DNA from 2 places in the Streptococcus pseudopneumoniae IS7493 genome. Region 1 is predicted to be linked to the other one. Evidence: predicted binding sites of a transcription regulator. Region 1 holds the regulator's gene; the other holds the start of a gene.
What was found. The regulator CtsR, encoded in region 1, represses protease genes until heat stress. The targets are predictions, from matches to a motif close to TTGGTCAAAAAAGGTCAAANA.
Positions count from the first base shown of each region.

Region 2: a site for CtsR is predicted at 3,545-3,565, ahead of clpP (ATP-dependent Clp protease proteolytic subunit ClpP). Genes of this name have one in related genera too.

Region 1 is NC_015875.1:2,144,810-2,155,391, forward strand. It holds gene SPPN_RS11090 (AAA family ATPase) at 1-116, opposite strand, end outside; gene SPPN_RS11095 (ATP-dependent Clp protease ATP-binding subunit) at 377-2,809, opposite strand; gene SPPN_RS11100 (CtsR family transcriptional regulator) at 2,811-3,269, opposite strand; gene SPPN_RS11105 (ABC transporter ATP-binding protein) at 3,388-4,116, opposite strand; gene SPPN_RS11110 (ABC transporter substrate-binding protein) at 4,116-5,123, opposite strand; gene SPPN_RS11115 (ABC transporter permease) at 5,161-5,919, opposite strand; gene SPPN_RS11120 (thiamine-binding protein) at 5,882-6,172, opposite strand; gene cbpD (choline binding-anchored murein hydrolase CbpD) at 6,994-8,112, opposite strand; gene SPPN_RS11130 (Veg family protein) at 8,201-8,467, opposite strand; gene dnaB (replicative DNA helicase) at 8,469-9,821, opposite strand; gene rplI (50S ribosomal protein L9) at 9,865-10,317, opposite strand; gene SPPN_RS11145 (DHH family phosphoesterase) at 10,314-10,582, opposite strand, start outside.
Region 2 is NC_015875.1:715,371-725,952, reverse strand. It holds gene SPPN_RS03750 (branched-chain amino acid ABC transporter permease) at 1-311, opposite strand, end outside; gene SPPN_RS03745 (branched-chain amino acid ABC transporter permease) at 315-1,184, opposite strand; gene SPPN_RS03740 (ABC transporter substrate-binding protein) at 1,301-2,461, opposite strand; gene SPPN_RS03735 (YlbG family protein) at 2,562-2,810, opposite strand; gene clpP (ATP-dependent Clp protease proteolytic subunit ClpP) at 2,889-3,479, opposite strand; gene upp (uracil phosphoribosyltransferase) at 3,653-4,282, opposite strand; gene SPPN_RS03720 (deoxycytidylate deaminase) at 4,371-4,838, opposite strand; gene SPPN_RS03715 (TetR/AcrR family transcriptional regulator) at 4,857-5,414, opposite strand; gene SPPN_RS03710 (DegV family protein) at 5,539-6,384, shown strand; gene aao (aminoacetone oxidase) at 6,444-7,619, shown strand; gene SPPN_RS03700 (MerR family transcriptional regulator) at 7,662-8,402, opposite strand; gene SPPN_RS03695 (sodium-dependent transporter) at 8,637-9,977, shown strand; gene manA (mannose-6-phosphate isomerase, class I) at 10,018-10,582, opposite strand, start outside.

The DNA.
Region 1 (10,582 bases):
CCTGAAACGACAACCCAGACCTGGTCACACTGCCGCTTGGCTCGCTGGATCAGATCGATATGACCCTGATGAAGCGGAGCAAATGTCCCAAATATCACTGCTGTTTTCTTTTTCATAAACGCATTGTCTTTTTATAGTTTTTGATATTTTCATTATCTATGTTTTTATTATAAACTATATTTTTGTTTTGTCAATAGTTTTTATCATTTTTATAAAAACATTGCGAAAAAGAGAACCAAGTGAAAGTTCTATAATGAAGTTAGCCATCCAACCCTCCTAAAAATTAGATGGTTCAACTAGCTGATAGCTAGTACATGACTAACTTGAACTTGAAATTTGGCAAAAGAGAATCAAGATTACTCCTGATTCTCCATTTTTATGCAATATCAAATTTTAACTGGCCTGCTTTGACACCAATCTTAAGTGTGCTGCCTGCCACCAAATCTCCCTTAAGAAGAAGTTCTGCCAACTTGTCTTCCACTTCTGTTTGCAGGGTTCTGCGAAGTGGACGAGCTCCCATCTCTGGGTCATATCCTTGATTTGCCAACAATTTCAGTGCGGAAGCTTGTAATTTCAAGTCAATGCCTTTTTCAGCCAAACTTGCCACTAAAGGTTTGACCATAATCTTCACCACTTCCTGCATATGGTCACTAGACAGGCTATGGAAGACCACCTTTTCATCAATACGGTTGATAAACTCAGGTCTATAAGCCTTTTTCAGCTCTTCAAACATGCGTTTTTCCATATTTTCCTGGTCAAAACGAATATCCTTAGCTCCAAAACCGACGGTCTTGTCATCCCGAAGGGCTGTCGCACCAAGGTTTGACGTCATGATGATAATGGTATTTGAAAAGTCAACCTTGCGGCCCTTGCTATCGGTCAAGACACCATCATCCAAGACCTGCAAGAGCACATTAAAGATATCTGGGTGGGCCTTCTCTACCTCGTCAAAAAGGAGAACGGAATAGGGTTTGTTGCGAACCTTCTCGGTCAACTCCCCACCTTCTTCATAACCCACATAACCCGGAGGAGCTCCATTGAGACGGCTGGCTGCAAATTTCTCCATATACTCACTCATATCAAAGCGGATAAGGGCTGATTCGTCATCAAAGAGAACTTCTGCCAAAGCCTTGGCCAATTCGGTCTTCCCGACACCTGTGGGTCCTAGGAACATAAAAGAACCAATCGGACGCTTGTGACTGCGAATCCCTGACTGATTGCGGCGAATAGCACGGCTAACGCTTGAAACTGCTTGATCTTGACCGATGACACGCTTGTGTAGTTCAGCTTCCAAGTTCAGGTATTTCTTAGCGTCAGTCTGAGTCAGTTTTTGGACTGGGATACCTGACAATCGACTCAAGGTAGTCAAAATATCAGACTCTGTTACCAAGTCTTTATAGACAGGCACTTGCTCTTCTTTTGCGATTAGCTGAGCTGCCTGTTTCCACTTGCCATCCATCAAGGCCTTGTCAGCTGGACTCAAGCCTGAATCGTCTACTTTTACATGCTTAGCCTTATTTTGCACTGTTGCTGCTGCTTCATCTAAGAGGTCTATAGCAGAGTCTGGCAAATGGCGACTAGTCAAGTAACGATGGGCCATCTTAACGGCTGTTTCGACCGCTTCATCTGTGATTTGCACACGGTGATGTTTCTCATAAGTCGCCTTCAAGCCTTGCAAAATGGCCATGCTGTCTGCCACACTTGGCTCTTCAATCGTCACTTTAGCGAATCGACGAGAAAGGGCCGCATCTTTTTCGATGTGTTTTTGGTATTCTTCCTGAGTGGTGGCACCAACCGTTCTCAAAGTTCCACGCGCCAAGGCTGGCTTCAAAATATTGGCCGCATCCAGAGTCGAGTCAATCCCGCTACCAGAACCCATGATAGTGTGGAGTTCATCGATAAAGAGAATTACTTGGCCATCTTCCTCAATATCCTTGATGATATTATTCATACGCTCTTCAAAGTCACCACGGAAACGTGTACCTGCAACGACATTCATCAAATCAAGCTCCAACACGCGCATCTTAGCCATTTCCGCAGGTACATCACCACTAGCAATACGCTGGGCAAGACCAAGCGCCAGAGCTGTTTTCCCGACACCAGCATCCCCGACCAAGACAGGGTTGTTCTTAGTCTTACGGCTCAAGATTTGAATCATACGCGAGATTTCCTTATCCCGACCGATGACTGGTTCTAACTTGCCAGAACGCGCTTGCTCTGTCAAATCATGCGTATAGTCCTCGAGACCACCACTCGGAGTCTGCGGCATGCCCATCATATTGGCCATAGAATTTTGTTTGTCAGCCACAGTACGATGGCGTTGACGTAAAGCCTTGAGGTCTTCACGAGTCCAACCTGCCCGTTCTTCTAAATTTCGACGAAGAGCAGCAATCTTGACCTGATCTTTCTTGTCTTCATAAGAAAAACCAGCCCTCTCCAAAATACGAGTCGCCAAGGCATTGCCATCATGCAAAATCGCATAGAGGACGTGCTCTGTCCCTAGCACCTTAGCATGGACCACTGAAGCTACATACTCTGCTTCGTCAAAAAGAATCTGCAAACGACGGGAGAACGGCAATTCCGTAAAAGTTTCATCCTGGCTATAGTCCGTTTCAGTCAGTTCCAAAGCCACCTCTTCTAAACGGTCCATCTCATACGGATAATCATTTAAAGTTGCCCCTGCTACACTATAACTGTGATTAGACATGGCAATCAACAAGTGCCAAGACTCTAGATAACGAGCTCCAAAATGTCCAGCAACCATGTAGGCACTTTCGATACATTCATTCAATGCTTTTGAATAGTTCATCTTACTTCCCTTTTCTATCTACCTCTTGTATGATCTGACGTAGCATGTTTGCTCGAACAACTGGAGCTTCTTCTCCTAAAACGCGATCCAAAGCTACTGATTCTAGCAAATTCATCTCCTGCTTGGTCATCAATTCCTGCTCAACCAAAAGCTGGAGAATATCCTCATAAATTTCTTGACTGACTCGCTCACCAATCGAGTAAAGCAGCTCCCGGAGCATTTCATGATGACTAGAAAACTCAATCCGTCCTATACGAATGTAGCCTCCACCACCACGCTTACTTTCAACCAAGTAGCCTCTACTTTCCGTAAAGCGTGTCTTGATCACGTAGTTAATCTGACTAGGAACAACCTGAAAGGTATCTGCCAACTGACTCCGTTGCAACTCCACAATACCAGATTGATCTAAAATCGCCTTGATGTAGGCCTCAATATGATCCGATGTATTTTTAAATCTCATTACAAACCCACCTCTCTCTTTAAACCTTGACCTTGTTTGACTATTATACCGAAATTTTCTCATTTTTAAAAGAAAAAGGGCGCTGGTAAAGGATAATCTTCACCAACTCCCTATTTTTCTACTTATCTAAGCCTAATTCTGCCAAGATTTGACGTTTGTAGGCAATCTTTTGGACTTCCTTGTCCTCATCTTCAGACCAATCTAGTTTAATTTCTGAAACAATCTGCCCAGGGCGATTTTTCAAGATATAGATGCGGTCGCTGAGATTGAGGGCCTCCTCAATACTATGCGTGATGATCAGGGTTGTTAGCTGCAACTGTTTGTGAATCTCAAGGTACCAAGCGTGTAGTTCCATCTTGGTCATCTCATCCAAGGCGCTAAAGGCCTCATCTAAGAGAAAGAGCTTGTGCCCAAAAAGGTAGGTCCGGAGTAAGGCTACACGCTGGCGCATCCCACCGCTAAGTTCATGAGGGTATTTATCTCTTACAGCTGTCAGCTGGAAGGTTGCAAGAATTTTATCCGCTCGGGAAATAGCTTCTGCCTTATCCACCTTTTGAATCAAGAGGGGCAGAATGATATTTCCAAGCACCGTCTTGTGCTCCAAGAGCAGATCCTTTTGCAACATATAACTCACGCGCCCCTGGGGATTTTCTTCACCATCAAGGACAATTCTCCCTGACTGAACTTCTAAAATCCCAGCGATTAGATTAAAGAGAGTGGTCTTTCCAACACCACTTGGGCCTAGGATGGAAACCACTTCGCCTGAAGTCACCTGTAGGTTGATATCCTCTAAAATCCTCTCCTGACCATAGGCATAACTGACGTGCTCTAGTCTAATTTCTGTCATTATTTCACAAATTCGTTGGTGAAGCCTTTGTCTGTCAAGTCTTCTTTAAGGATACCATTTTCTTTATCCCATTTGTAGAAAGCATTCCAGCGAGCTGCGTCAAATTGACCCCATTTTTCCTTGTCGCTTGCGTATTCTTTTGACAAGTATTTTTGAGATTCGATGACAAAGTCACGTTTTTCCTTGAGTTCAGGTGCATTCTTGATGAGAATATCTGCAGCTTCTTCTGGATGTTCCATGGCATATTGGTAACCTTTTTTGATGGCTTGGATGACTTTACGAGCTTCTTCTTTGTTATCTTTCAGATAGTCGTTGTTTGCGATGATAACTGGTGAATAGTAGTCAAACTCCTTGACATAGTCTTTCAAATACATGAAGTTAGCATCTACACCTTGAGATTTAGCAAGTATACCATCCCAACCGTAGTAAATCCAAGCAGTGTCAAAGACACCATTGGCAATAGGTGTGATAGAGTTTGAGTCGTTATTTGGTACTTTTTCTACCTTCTCAAAGTCCCCACCTTGTGATTCTACCAATGTTTTCAACATAGTAAGTTCAGTTGGGTCATTCCAAGTCCCGTATTTCTTACCAACTAAGTCTTTTGGACTGCTTACATTGTCAGATTTACGTGAGATGATTCCTGATGTATTGTGTTCAACAATAGCTGCAACGGCAGTGATTCCTGCTCCTTTTTCCAATTTTTTAGCCATGTAGTCTTGGAAATACACTGCAAATGGTGCCTTACCATTGATAACCAAGTCAGATGAGCTTTCTTCTGGTGGCAATTTCAAATCAACATCCACTCCAGCTTCTTTGAAATAACCTTTTTCCTTGGCAACATATAGCCCTGTGTGGTTAGTATTTGGTGTCCAGTCTAGGATAAAGTCGATCTTCTTGAGTTCTGCCTCTTTGTTATCCTTAGAAGCAGTTCCTTGACCACAAGCTACAAGCACGACAGCTACAAGAGCTGTTAAAACAGTTAAAAACACTTTCCATGTTTTCTTCATTTTGATTTCCTCTTTTCTTTTTTGAAACATTCTTATTCTACGAACGTTTCCATTTAATAACATATTTTTCACTGACATCAACCAGCTTCATACCGAGAAGACTGATAATCGATACCAGAATAATAATAGCAAACATGGTATCATACTGAAACAGTTTCTTGGACTGAATCATGTAGACACCTAGTCCTTCAAAGCCTCCCAACCACTCAGATACCACTGTTGTGATAAAGGCGTAGGAGACACTGACCCTCAGACCTGCATAAAAGTAAGGCAGGCTGACTGGAATTTTAAAATGCCACAGGATTTGCCAAGGCTTGGCCCGCATCAGACTAAACAAGGTCAGCATATCCTTATCGCAATGCCTAAAACCGTCCAAAATGCTGACGATGATGGGAAAGGTTGTCGTTAAGATAATCAAGACAATCTTGGGCAGAATCCCATAACCTAGCCACAAGACCAGAATAGGGGCTATGGCAATGGTCGGGATAGTCTGAACAACCACCATCATAGGGTAAATCAGGTCATTGAGCCAAGTCAAACTATCCATGAGCACAGCCATGAGACAGGCAATCAAGACTCCCAAAATCAGCCCCAGTAAAGCCACTCTCAAAGTCGCCCAGCTATGGTGCCAGAGAAATTCTCTATCACGCACAAAAGACTGGAGGATTTCAAGAGGTGTCGGCAGGATAAACTTGGGGAGAAGTTTAAGAAAACCTGCTAACTGCCAGATTGACAAGACTCCCAGAAAACCCAATAGACTAATGTGTCGTCTCAGCATACTTTTCAAGCTTCTCATCAATACTTAAAATCTCTCCTACATTTATTTTGACATTGGCAAAGACATTATCTGCCTCCTGCCCTGCCACTTCCAGCGCTTCTTTTAGAATGCGCATAAGCTCATCAAACTCCCCTTCCAAGACCGTTTCAAATGGTGTCACCACCATGGTCACTTCTTGAGCTTGCAGATAAGCAATGACCTGATCAATAACAGCTATCCGATCAATCCCCTGTGCTAGGGGTAAAACTTGCAAGGCGATGCTTGCTTTCATAAAAACCTCCTCTTCTCGTTTTCCTTTGACAAAAAGAAAAACCTTTACCATATATGGAAAAGGTGCAAAATCAGACTAAGTATCGTTCCCTCCGCTGGCATTACCCAGATCAGGTGCGGTCGAAGTTTAACACTTCCTCTCAGACTGTACACAGACTCCCATATATTATATGTATATATGATAGCGCAAAATAAGAAAAATGTCAAGGAAATTGCTTTATCTTATATTGGTGAACCTTCATCTAGTCAATACGTGACAGAGTCCAGTTCTATCAGACCGTTCGTTTTACAGACACAAGTAAAGTAGGATTACTTCGATCTGTCGTTTTCTCTTTCTAGCGACAGAGCTCACGGGATAAGTCCTACATCTTTCCTCGTTTAGACTAGACATGAGGACGTTAAAAGGTTAGAGTGAAAATAGGAAATCTGACGCAGAGTCTTTAGACTCTAGAAAGATTTATCTTTTTCACACAAACCTTAGTCCGAATTCAATTACTCTCGTGATTTACGCATATGGGTTACGACTACCTTTTTGGACTTTAGAGTTTCTGGCCCCCTTATCCGCTATATACGCCTTACTATCACCTTCCTGTTCGTAGAGCCACGATTTCGCTATCCCTTCCTCTGACGATTCTTATTTCCAGTGTCAGACTTAAAACGGTCTATCCCCAGACCGTTTTAATCCGCTACCTCACGATAGTCAGGCTTGGGAATCGCTATTGGGTTCACCGGTAGCAGGTGCCCACCGAGGACTTACACCTCAGATGCACGACATGCCCGTCGTACCAGAAAAGAGCAGGAAAAATTTCCTACTCCAATTTTCTACACTCGTTCTCCATCACTGTTTACTCTGTAGCCATCCACCGTCGTATTAACAGCTAGGGCACCTGAAGAGTAAGAATAATACCACTTACCAGAAACTTGATACCAGCCTGTTTTCATTGCCCCTGAACTATCCAGATAATACCACGAGCCATTTTCCTTTAACCATCCTGTCTGCATTTCACCAGATAATTTCAAATAATACCAGCTAGAACCGTCTTTCAGCCAGCCTGTTGATTTAGAACCATTTGATTTGAAATGATACCAACTACCATTTATTTTCTTCCAACCGACAGTTGGACTACTATTGGATCTATAGCTAGAGCTATTTCCTGATTGATTCTGATAATTTTGTGAAGAAGTCACTCCCTCTAGCTGTATATAGCGACGACTTCCGTTATAAGCCGTATAACTCAACCACTTGTAGCCATCTTTTTCGAGAATTTGATCATAATGAACCTTCTCCCCAGGATAATAGTAATCAATCACAGTTGCGCTAGCTAGAGGTTGATTTTTGATAGCTGACTTAGTCTTAAAATAATGTGTGCCCCCTGTTGAAGCTAAGGATTGACTAGTCCCAACACTGCCACCAGCCAAATCTTTAAAATGAATAAATCCTGTCATCGTATTTGCTTTTATACTTCGTTTATTATAGGCTTCTGTATAACCATAGTTATATTCCTCGATCTCAATCTGATCTCCCATTACATTTGACACCCAGGCAACATGCCCATAAGTTCCTGCAGTAGACCAAGCAATGGAGCCAATCGTCGGTGTATTATCTACACGATAGCCTTCACGACGAGCACGATGCCCCCATTCATTCGCATTTCCATAAGCCCTTGGAATCTCAAAACCATTGACATTACTCAAACGAAAGGCTGCGAAAGAAGTACACTGACGAGAATACATGCGCCACTGATCAATCTCCTGGCTCCCATTTTTATAATAAGCAGGATAATCATCTCCACGCGCAATCGATCCATTCCCTCCAGAGTAGGCATAGACACTATCACCCGCTGCTAGCATCAATCCTACTACTAAAAAAGAAACAAGCTTTTTAACTGACATCTTCAAGTAATAACTTGTCCCTCTTGCTATAAACGGTAAAATTTTCATTCTTCCTCCTTGAAAAATAATATAAATCGAAGATTGCCTTCACTTAAACTATTCGGAGAAAAAAGAAAAAGTGAGAAAATTTCTCACTTTAGTCCAGATAATGAATCAAATTCTTTTCTGTAAGGATATCTGAGTAGGTAAAGGATTCAACGTAAACATTAGCTTGTTTATCTCCTTCAACGTTCCCAAATTCCACAATAAATAGGGATGGATAAACTTCAATTAACTTACCCAATCTATTTTTTTGGCGCTTGCGCCCATTTTCCAAAGTCATTTCAATTACATGACCCTCATGCGCCTTGATTTCCTCTTTGATTTTTTTCATCTTGGCTACATCTGTAAATGCATCTGACATCTTATGCCTCCCTCTTTGAGATACTTGAAAATTTATTGTATTCTTTTTGGAAAATCAATTCCACAGTTCCACGAGCTCCACTACGGTTTTTCTCGATAATAACTTCCACCTTATTATTTGGTATGCCTTCCTCTTCTTCACCACCACGCTCATAGTAATCGTCGCGATAAAGAAAGGCTACGATATCAGCGTCCTGCTCGATAGACCCAGATTCACGAATATCAGACAAGACTGGTCTTTTATCCTGACGTTGTTCTACACCACGAGACAACTGACTCAGAGCGATTACTGGAACCTTCAGTTCCTTGGCTAGGATTTTCAACTGACGTGAAATTTCTGAAACTTCTTGTTGGCGGTTTTCTCGCCCAGTTCCCGTGATAAGCTGCAAGTAATCTATCAAAATCAAACCTAGATTGCCCGTTTCTTGAGCCAGTTTACGAGAACGAGAACGAATCTCTGTAATTCGAATCCCTGGCGTATCATCGATATAGATACTTGCGTTTGCTAGGTTCCCTTGAGCAATGGTATATTTTTGCCACTCCTCATCGGTCAATTGACCTGTACGGATAGAATGCGACTCAACCAACCCTTCTGCCGCTAACATACGATCGACTAGACTTTCCGCACCCATTTCCAGCGAAAAGATAGCAACCGTTTTGTCCAACTTAGTCCCAATATTCTGAGCGATATTCAAGGCAAAAGCTGTCTTACCAACCGCCGGACGAGCTGCTAAGATAATCAACTCCTCTTCATGCAGACCAGTCGTCATATGATCTAAATCACGATAGCCTGTCGCAATACCTGTAATATCGGTCGTTTGTTGCGAGCGAGCTTCCAGATTTCCAAAGTTGACATTCAACACATCTCGAATGTTCTTAAACCCGCTTCGATTAGCATTTTCACTGACATCAATCAGGCCTTTTTCTGCCTGAGCAATGATTTCATCAGCTGGTTGCGACGCTTCGTAAGCTTGATTGACAGACTCTGTCAACTTGGCGATTAATCGCCGTAACATAGCCTTTTCTGCAACGATTTTAGCATAATACTCCGCATTAGCAGAAGTTGGCACAGAATTGACAATCTCAACCAAGTAAGACAAGCCACCAATATTCTGCAAATCGCCTTGATTATCAAGAATGGTACGAACCGTTGTTGCATCTATGGCATCGCCACGATCGGATAAATCGACCATAGCTTGGAAAATCAAACGATGGGCATACTTAAAAAAGTCCCGAGACTCAATATATTCTCGCACAAAAACAAGCTTACTCTCATCAATAAAGATAGCCCCCAAAACGGATTGTTCAGCTAAGATATCTTGAGGTTGTACTCGTAACTCTTCTACTTCTGCCATCAGATTTCCCTTCCTTTTACAATCTTGTCAAGAAGGTGTAAACTTATCCTTCTTTCACACGAAGATTGATTACACTTGTGATATCTTGATAGATTTTCACTGGCACATCAATCAAACCAACTGCTCGAATCGGAGCTTGTACTTGAATATGACGTTTATCAATCTTAATTCCAAATTGCTTTTGCAATTCTTCTGCAATCTTCTTATTGGTAATAGAACCAAAGGTACGACCATCTGGACCAACTTTTTCAACAAATTCTACAACCGTTTCTTCTGCTTCAAGTTGGGCTTTAATTGCTTTTGCTTCTGCAATCATCTCAGCGTGAGCTTTCTCTTCAGATTTTTGTTTACCACGAAGTTCACCTACAGCTTGAGCAGTCGCTTCTTTTGCTAGGTTCTTTTTGATAAGAAAGTTTTGCGCATACCCTGTTGGTACTTCCTTAATTTCGCCTTTTTTACCTTTTCCTTTAACATCTGCTAAAAAAATTACTTTCATTCTTCTTTCTCCTTTTCCTTTATTTCATTTAATACAATTTCTGTCAGTTTTTCACCTGCTTCTGACAAGGTTAAATCTTTAATTTGAGCTGCTGCCAAATTAAAGTGACCTCCACCGCCTAACTCTTCCATAATCCGTTGCACATTCAGTTTACTACGACTCCGAGCTGAGATGGATATAAAGCCTTGTGTATTTTTCGCAAGAACAAAACTCGCTTCAATACCTGACATAGCTAACATGGCATCTGCTGCCTTACTAATAACAA
Region 2 (10,582 bases), 760 kb from region 1:
ACTGCTCCTGAAAGTAAAGCCCCTATCAGCATGGCTCCAAAGAAGGCACCGTAGGTTGGTGATTTAGAACCAATAATAGCTGCTGCATAGGCACCAATCGCCATGAAACCAGCATGACCAAGTGAAAATTGTCCTGAAAAACCAACGATTAAGTTGAGACCAACAGCCAAAATAATATTAATTCCAATTTGTTGTAAAATCTGTACATAGAATAGATTGAGTACTCCGACTGAAACCAATACACTAATCAAGCCATAGCCAGCTAATAAAAGGAGTAACCATAGAATATTAACTTTTAAATTTTCCTTCATCGCTTACACCTTCTCTTTCACATTTTTACCAAGGATACCAGCTGGGCGGACAATCAAGATCAACAACAAGATTCCATAAACAATAGCATCACGGAAGTCTGACATCCCAAAGGCTGTCGCAAAAGTTTCTAATAGACCAATCACAAAGCCACCAAGAGCCGCACCAGGAATGATTCCGATACCACCAAGTACCGCGGCAACGAAAGACTTAAGACCTGGAGTAACCCCCATCAAAGGCTCAAGAGAGTTATAATAGAGGGCAATCAGAACACCAGCCGCACCCGCAAGAGCTGAACCCAAAGCGAAGGTAAAGCTGATCGTACGGTTTACATTGATCCCCATCAATTGTGCCGCATCGCTATCTACAGATACAGCACGCATGGCTTTCCCCATCTTAGTCTTTTGGACAATGACCTGTAACAAAATCATCAAAATCAAGGAAATGGCCAAGATCATTAACTGCACGTTTGTTAGGCTAACTGGTCCCAAATCATAGCGAACTGTTTGAATCGCTTGAGGAAAGGCACGAGTATTGGCACCAACCAGATAGACCATGCCATACTCCAATAGGAAAGAAACCCCAATAGCTGTAATCAAAACAGCAATACGAGTAGAGTGACGCAAAGGTCGGTAAGCAAGGAACTCAATCACGACACCAAGAATAGCTGTCGCTAGCATGGCTACAATAAGAGCTACAAAGAAATTCATTTGGAAAGAATTGATCAAGAAATAACCGATAAAGGCTCCCATCATATAAATATCACCATGGGCGAAGTTGATGAGCTTGATAATTCCGTAAACCATGGTATATCCTAGTGCTAACAGCGCATAAACACTACCTAGAATCAAACCATTTACTAGTTGTTGGAGCATAAGATTCACTCTTTCTATTTATAATTCCGAGGGTTTTCCCTCACTTTTTGATAGGTTCTTAAACATCGAAACAGGGAGTGAGTCCGAGGCTCATTCCCTATTTCAACATTTTTCTATTATGGTTTTACAACTTCTGCTGCTTCAACCTTACCATTGTTCATGGTCATCATGTAAGCAGTTTTGACTGTGTTGTGGTCTGCATCGAAGCTTGTTTGACCAGTTACACCTTCAAAGTCTTTTGTTTTAGCAAGATTATCCTTGATTTCACCTGAGTTTTTAGCACCTTTTGCTGCGTTTGCTACAAGGTGAACTGAGTCATAAGCCAAGGCTGCAAATGTTGAAGGCTCTTCATTGTACTTAGCACGGTAAGCATCAAGGAAAGCTTTTGCTTTAGCTGAAACTTCTACAGTAGTTGAGAAGCCTGAGATAAAGTAGATGTTTGATGCTTTTTCAGCAGTTGCTTGTTGTACAAACTCTTCACCGTTGAATCCATCACCACCAACGATTGGTTTGTCAATTCCCATACCACGCGCTTGGTTTACAATCTTACCAGCCTCATTATAGTAACCAGGAACAACGATAGCATCAAAGTCTTTCCCTTTCATTTTTGTAAGGGCTGCTTGGAAGTCTGTGTCACCTGCTACGAAAGTTTCATCTGCAACGATTTCACCCTTGTATGACTCGCGGAAAGATTTGGCAATCCCTTTAGCATAGTCACTGGCATTGTCAGTGTAAAGAACAACTTTCTTAGCATTTAATTTTTCAGAAACATAGTTTGAGATAATTTTTCCTTGGAAGCTATCTTGGAAAGTTCCAATAAAGAGGTAATCTTGACCTTTAGTCAATCCATCTTGAGTCGCACTTGGTGAGATCAATGGAACACCTGCTTTTGTAGCGTTCGCTACCGCAGCTGCAGTCGCACCAGATGTCGCAGGTCCTACGACTGCTGATACTTTAGATTGGGTTACAAGGTTAGTTGTAACTGAAGCAGCTTCAGCTGTTTCAGACTTATTATCTTTATCGACTACTTCGATTTGTTTTCCATCGATACCACCTGCAGCATTGATTTCATCAACAGCCAATTGGGCACCTTTTTGTTCAGCTGTTCCGTATGCAGCTAAAGAACCTGATTCTTCAAAGTTAAACCCGATTTTAATTGTCTTTTCCTCTACTGAGTTACCAGCAGTGTTGACTGCTCCAGACTTCACTTCTCCACAGGCTGCAAGAAGTGCTACACTTGCAAGCGCTACAAAGGATAGGGTAAATTTTTTCTTCATCTTTTTGTCTCCTTATTTCTTAAATAGTCTGTTAAGAATATACCGAATTATCAGAAAATTGTCAATGTTTTCCTTGAACTTTTTCGATGATAACGTTTTCCTATCGATAAAGATTGCCCACAAAGGGTGTTTCCAACTCTTGGATATGACAAACCCTAACTTTTTTAATAAATTTTTCCTTGCTCAAGCGTCCGACCAATTGCTCCACTTCTTGAGTTGGAACATAGAGTTGTAAGTAACGATGTTTCTTGGAATGATAGGTAATATCTCCATAATCCTGCAGTTTTTTGGCATCACGATTATAGTAAAGATAGATAATCAAGCCAGAGCGATTGACTTTTTCAAACATGATAAATCCTCTTTCTAAGAAATCTCTCCCTATTATACCAAAAAAAGCAAACCCAGTCGAGTTTGCCTTCTATAATCATTAGTTCAATGAATTGTTGGCCATGATTTCATCAATAAAGCCATATTCAAGTGTTTCTTGGGCACTCATCCAGTTATCTCGTTCTGCATCTGCATGGACTTTTTCGATTGACTGACCTGAATTTTCAGCCAAGATTTTTTCCAAGGTGTTACGAGTTTTAAGCAAGTGTTCTGCAGCGATCGCCATATCGGTTTGTTGAGTACCACCACCTGTACCGCCCATTGGTTGGTGAATCATGTATTCAGCATTTGGAAGCATGAAACGTTTGCCTTTTGCTCCACTTGATGCGATGACCGTCCCCATAGATGCTGCCATACCCATAACGATGGTTTGGACATCTGCCTTGATAAAGTTCATGGTATCAACGATTGCCAAACCAGCTGAAACGGAACCACCAGGTGTATTGACATAAAGGTAAATATCTTTTGTACTATCTTGGGCATCCAAGAAAAGCAATTGGGCAATAACAGAGTTAGCCATATTGTCTTCAACTGGACCTGTCAGCATAATGATGCGGTCTTTAAGAAGACGTGAGTAAATATCGTAGGAACGTTCTCCACGGCTTGTTTGTTCAATAACTACAGGAATCATTCATTTCTCCTTTTGAGTTTTAATTTTGTTGGTCAAATGACTGAAGATAAGACTATTATAATATCTTGGTCAAAAAAGGTCAAATTTTTGCTCTGCTTTCATTAGACAGAAACAAAAACCCAACCTCCTTTCGTGACTAGAAATACTTTTCCAAGTCATTCTTCTTTTCGATCTTATTTTGTACCGAACAAGCGGTCCCCAGCATCTCCAAGACCTGGGACGATATAACCGTGTTCGTTCAAGCGTTCATCCAAGGCTGCTGTAAAGATTTCTACATCTGGATGAGCTTCTTGAAGGGCTTTTACACCTTCTGGTGCTGATACAAGGCAGACAAATTTGATATTTGATGCGCCACGTTTTTTAAGAGAATCAACAGCCAAGATTGCTGAGCCACCTGTTGCCAACATTGGATCTACTACAAAAATTTGACGTTGGTCAATATCTTCAGGCAATTTCACCAAGTACTCAACTGGTTGAAGTGTTTCTTCATCACGGTACATACCGATATGACCAACTTTAGCAGCTGGAACCAAGCTTAAGAGCCCATCAACCATCCCGATACCTGCACGCAAGATTGGAACGATGGCCAATTTCTTACCTGCCAATTGTTTTTGAACTGTTTTTGTAATTGGTGTTTCGATTTCCACATCTTCTAGTGGAAGATCACGAAGTACTTCATACCCCATCAACATTGCAATCTCATCTACTAGCTCACGAAAAGCTTTTGTAGAAGTATCTGTACGACGCAAGATTGACAATTTGTGTTGAATCAGCGGGTGATTAATAACTTCAATTTTTCCCATTTTTGGAATTCCTTCTTTCAATTTATTCTTCTCATTATACCAAAAAACGGTTTAAAAATCTTTCTAAACCATTTATTTTTGATAATTTTTACATTAAATCTGCCTCTTTAAGAGCTGTCTGTACTGTCTCAAGTGGTAAATGAGTCAATTCTGTTCCCTTTTCTTGATAAAGGTATTGGGCATAGTCGTCCATTCGGTACTGGTTGATATAAACCACGCGCTTGCAACCAACCTGCAATAATTGTTTGGTACAGTTGAGACAAGGAAAATGGGTCACATAGGCTGTAAAGCCTTTGGGAACACCACGCTCAGCACCTTGAAGGATAGCATTGACCTCAGCGTGAAGGGTGCGAACACAGTGGCCTTCAATGACCAAACATTCGTGATCAATACAATGCTCAGTTCCTGACACCGAACCATTGTAACCAGTGGAAATAACCTTATTATCTTTTACCAGAATCGCGCCCACTTTAGCACGTTTACAAGTGGAACGATTGGCAATTAGTAGGGCTTGGGCTGCAAAATACTCATCCCAGGCCAGTCTTTTTTCAGTCATCTCTTTTCTCCTATTTCTCTATTTTTTAAAAAATGGTAAACCTAAATCTGCAATCTTTTCAGCTGGTACCTTCATGCCATCCTTGATCCATTTTAGAAGGACAGAGACGATGGCTGAGCTCCAGAAGGAATGAAGATAAGAGCTGACACCTTTTGATTTCCCATGGTATTTTTCTAGAAATTCCTGCATGGCTTGGACAAAGATTTTTTCCAGATGGTAATCCAAGGCCAATTGAATCACTCTAACTTCCTTTCTGGCCTCCCGGAAAAGGTGAACCCAAACCAAATAAAGGTCTGTCTTTAAATCGTAATGATGCAGCTGTTCCATAATATTGTGGACAGTTCGTTTAAAGACGCTCTCTAAAATTTCCTCTTTGGAGTCATAATTGCGATAAAAGGCCGCACGCGAAACACCTGCACGTTTGACCAATTCAGAAATACTAATCTTGGTCAGTTCCTTTTTTTCCAAGAGTTGCAAGAGGGCTGTTTCAATGGCTTCTCTGGTTAATAAATTGGATTCTTGGTTTGATTTTCTGAGATTTTCAAGAGACTTTTCAGAGATTCTACGTTCAGACATAACATTTTCTTTCTACTTGTCACAACAGACGGATGATGCTTTTGTTTCAAGGGTTTTCATGATATAATTGTAAAAAAAGACAGAACCTTTGTCAATGTATAACTGACAAAGATGGAGAATTTCTATGACTTGGAAGATTATTGCTGACTCTGGTTGTGATTATCGTCAACTGCCAACACCAGCTATTAACACAACCTTTGTAAGTGTCCCCTTAACCATTCAAGTAGCTGATCAGGTCTTTGTTGATGATGCCAGTCTTGATATTGACCATATGATGGAAACCATGTATGCAACCGCAGAAGCTTCAAAATCAGCTTGTCCAAGCCCAGATGATTATTTGCGAGCATTTGAAGGTGCCAAAAACATTTTCCTAGTAACCATCACTGGTACTCTTTCTGGTAGTCACAATAGTGCTCAACTGGCCAAGAATATTTATCTGGAAGAACATCCTGACACTAAGATTCATGTAATTGATAGTTTGTCTGCTGGTGGTGAAGTTGACCTACTCGTAGAAAAATTGAATGACTTGATTGCCCAGGGCTTGTCTTTTGAAGAAGTGGTTGAAGCTATCACCGCCTATCAAGAAAAAACTAAGTTGCTCTTTGTCCTAGCCAAAGTCGATAACTTGGTGAAGAACGGCCGTTTGAGCAAGCTTATCGGTACGGTCGTTGGCCTTCTCAACATTCGTATGGTCGGAGAAGCTAGTGAAACTGGAACTCTCGAATTGCTACAAAAAGCAAGAGGAGCAAAGAAGTCAGTTCAAGCAGCCTATGAAGAGTTAGTGAAAGCAGGATATGCTGGTGGCCGTATTGTCATGGCCCAACGCAATAACGAGAAATGTTGCCAACAGCTTTCAGACCGAATCCGTGAAACCTTCCCACAGGCGGATATTAAAATTCTCCCAACATCTGGTCTCTGCAGTTTCTATGCAGAAGATGGCGGTCTGCTGATGGGCTATGAAATTGATTAATTGCATTCTTGACAAGAGGTAACCATCATCTCTTGTTTTTTTTGTGGTACAATAGAGCTATGAAACATTTTGATACTATTGTCATCGGTGGAGGACCTGCTGGTATGATGGCTACGATTTCCAGTAGCTTTTATGGACAGAAAACCCTCCTCATCGAAAAAAATCGGAAACTTGGAAAAAAGTTAGCTGGGACTGGTGGGGGACGTTGCAATGTGACCAACAATGGTAGCTTGGACGACCTACTAGCTGGAATTCCTGGAAACGGACGCTTTCTTTACAGTGTTTTCTCCCAGTTCGATAATCATGACATCATCAACTTTTTTACAGAAAATGGTGTTAAACTTAAGCTCGAAGACCACGGACGCGTCTTTCCAGCCAGTGACAAGTCTCGGACTATTATCGAAGCTTTGGAAAAGAAAATCACTGAACTAGGTGGTCAAGTTGCTACTCAAACCGAAATTGTTTCGGTTAAAAAAATCGGCGAACAGTTTGTCCTTAAGTCCGCAGACCAAACCTTCACTTGTGAGAAACTCATTGTCACAACTGGTGGAAAATCCTATCCTTCTACTGGTTCGACTGGTTTTGGTCACGAGATTGCCCGCCATTTTAAGCATACCATTACCGAGCTTGAAGCTGCTGAAAGTCCTTTATTAACAGATTTTCCACATAAGGCCTTGCAGGGGATTTCGCTGGATGATGTGACTCTAAGTTATGGCAAGCGTGTCATCACTCACGATTTGCTTTTTACCCACTTTGGTTTGTCAGGCCCTGCTGCCCTACGTATGTCTAGCTTTGTCAAGGGTGGGGAGATTCTCTCACTGGATGTTTTGCCTCAGCTTTCTGAGAAAGACTTGGCTAAATTCCTAGAAGAAAATCGAGAAAAAGCTCTAAAAAATGCCTTAAAAACCTTGTTACCAGAACGCTTGGCAGAGTTTTTTGTGCAAGGATATCCTGAAAAAGTCAAACAGCTGACTGAAAAGGAACGAAAACAACTTGTCCAGTCCATTAAAGAACTTAAAATTCCTGTAACTGGAAAAATGTCCCTTGCAAAGTCCTTTGTTACCAAGGGTGGAGTCAGTCTCAAGGAAATCAATCCTAAAACCCTTGAAAGTAAGCTGGTACCTGGCCTCCACTTTGCAGGCGAAGTCATGGATATCAACGCCCACACAGGTGGCTTTAACATCACTTCTGCCCTCTGTACTGGCTGGGTGGCGGGAAGTCTGCATTATGATTAAAGAACTTTTAATAGAAAAAATCGGAAGATTACTCCTCCGATTTTATTTTGCTTGAGTTTGGACATAGTGGGCAATGACATCTGATGTGTACTGGGCTGTTCCAGTACCAAATTTGTCAATATTTTCCTTAAACTCTGGGTTATAGACGTAGCCTTTACCGATATGACCGAATACTTCAATAGTACAATCAAATCCATAAGTACGAATGGCTTGCAAGAGCTTGGCTGTTTGCTCTTGGTTTTCAGTTGCTGTTACAGGCAGACTAGCTTGAAGATTTTGTGCTAAGACTTGAAAAACTTGGTTGAAGGCAGCCGTAGCTTCGTCTTCGTGACCTTTCTGGCGCTCCAGCGCTTGGTCCATGACTTCTTGTCCATATTTCTCTACCGCCTCTTGGTGGTATTTTTGATGGTCTTGGTAGTTAAATCCAGCAAATTTCTCTTGAATGCTCATTTCTCTTTCTCCTTTTTGTTCTTGAATGGTTTTTTGCAAGGTTGAAATCAAGGTATCCAGATGTTCCCTTTCTCGAGTCAAATAGTCCAACTGCCTGGTCAAATGAGGCAATAAATCTGTCCTTTCTTCCTTTAATAGCTCTGCTATCTTTTCTAAAGAAAAGCCTAGATATTTGTAGTAAAGAATGACCTGAAGGCGTTCCAAATCCTCCTGACTGTAGGTTCGATAGCCATTTTCCGACTTTAAAGGAACCAAAAGTCCTATCTTATCGTAGTGGTGTAGGGTCTTGACAGAGACGCCCGAAAGCTGCGCAGCTTCTTTTATATGGTACATGATTTCCTCCTTACATTGATATTATAACCCCTCCCCTTAGGTCAGAGTCAAGCGATTTTGCGAAATTTTTTACTTTATCATAACATGAAAATGGTTTTCTTAACAGACCTTAGAAAACATGATAGGATAGTCAAGTCTATCAATCAAAAGAAACGCTCACTTTAAGTACTTACGAGGCTATTTGCCAAGGGCAGTAGCTTTTTCTTTTGTAACACTAATTTTAGGAGTTTAACTATGTCTGAAAAATCGCAATGGGGTTCTAAACTGGGCTTTATCCTAGCATCTGCTGGTTCAGCCATCGGACTTGGAGCCGTTTGGAAATTCCCCTACATGACTGCTGCTAACGGTGGAGGAGGCTTTTTACTAGTCTTTCTCATTTCCACTATTTTAATCGGTTTCCCCCTATTGCTGGCTGAATTTGCTCTCAGCCGAAGTGCTGGTGTCTCAGCTATCAAAACCTTTGGAAAACTAGGCAAGAATAGTAAGTACAACTTTATCGGTTGGATTGGTGCCTTTGCCCTCTTTATCCTCTTATCTTTCTACAGTGTTATTGGCGGCTGGATTTTAGTCTATCTAGGCATTGAGTTTGGAAAATTGTTCCAAATTGGTGGAACGGGTGATTATGCTCAGTTATTTACTTCAATCATTTCAAATCCAGCCATTGCCCTGGGAGCTCAAGCAGCCTTTATCCTATTGAATATCTTCATTGTATCACGTGGGGTTCAAAAAGGGATTGAAAGAGCTTCGAAAGTCATGATGCCTCTGCTCTTTATCATCTTTGTCGTCATCATCGGTCGTTCTCTCAGTTTGCCAAATGCCATGGAAGGGGTTCTTTATTTCCTAAAACCAGACTTTTCTAAGCTGACAAGTGCTGGTCTCCTCTATGCTCTGGGACAATCTTTCTTTGCCCTCTCACTAGGGGTTACAGCCATGCTGACCTATGCTTCTTACTTAGACAAGAAAACCAATCTGGTCCAATCAGGAATTTCCATCGTAGCCATGAATATCTCGGTATCCATCATGGCAGGTCTCGCCATTTTCCCAGCTATGTCAGCATTCAATATCCAGTCTGAAGGGGGACCGAGCTTACTCTTTATCGTCTTGCCTCAACTCTTTGACAAGATGCCTTTTGAAACCATTTTCTACATCCTCTTCCTCTTGCTCTTCCTCTTTGCGACAGTCACTTCTTCCGTCGTTATGCTGGAAATCAATGTGGGCAATATCACCAACCAGGACAACAGCAAGCGTGCCATGTGGAGTGCCATTTTGGGAATCTTGACCTTTGTCTTTGGCATTCCCTCAGCCCTATCTTACGGTGTCATGGCGGATGCTCACATCTTTGGGAAGACCTTCTTTGACGCTATGGACTTCTTGGTTTCCAATCTCCTCATGCCATTTGGAGCTCTCTGCCTTTCACTTTTTACAGGCTATATCTTTAAAAAGGCTCTTGCAATGGAGGAACTCCATCTTGATGAAACCGCATGGAAACAGGGACTGTTCCAAGTCTGGCTCTTCCTTCTTCGTTTCGTCATTCCAATCATCATCATCGTGGTCTTCATCGCCCAATTTATATAATCAAAAAGGACTTGAGTAGTAAACTCAGGCCCTTTCTTTTTTATGGATGGCTAACAATCAATTCCAAACCTTGCCCTTCCAGAGTCCAAGCTTCAACATCACTTGGTAAGATAAAGTGACTGCCTTTTTGGATTGGATAATTTTTCCCGTCAACAGTCAGTTGACCTTGACCAGCTAAGACACTGAATAAGCTGTAGTCAGCTGTCTTTTCGAAGTCAACTTTTCCAGTAATTTCCCACTTGTAAACTGCAAAGAAATCATTGGATACAAGGAGAGTGGAACGCAAATCATCTGCTTTAACAGTTACAGGACGGCTATTTGCAGGCTCACCAATGTTTAAGACATCAATGGATTTTTCAAGATGAAGTTCACGCAAGTTGCCCTTATCGTCCTTGCGGTCAAAGTCATAGACGCGATAGGTGGTATCGCTAGACTGCTGGGTTTCAAGAATCAAGATGCCAGCCCCAATGGCATGCATGGTGCCACTTGGCACATAGAAGAAATCTCCAGCCTTAACAGGCACTTTTGTCAGCAAGTCATCCCAATTCTTGTCCTCGATTTGCTGGCGGAGTTCTTCTTTTGACTTGGCATTGTGGCCGTAGATA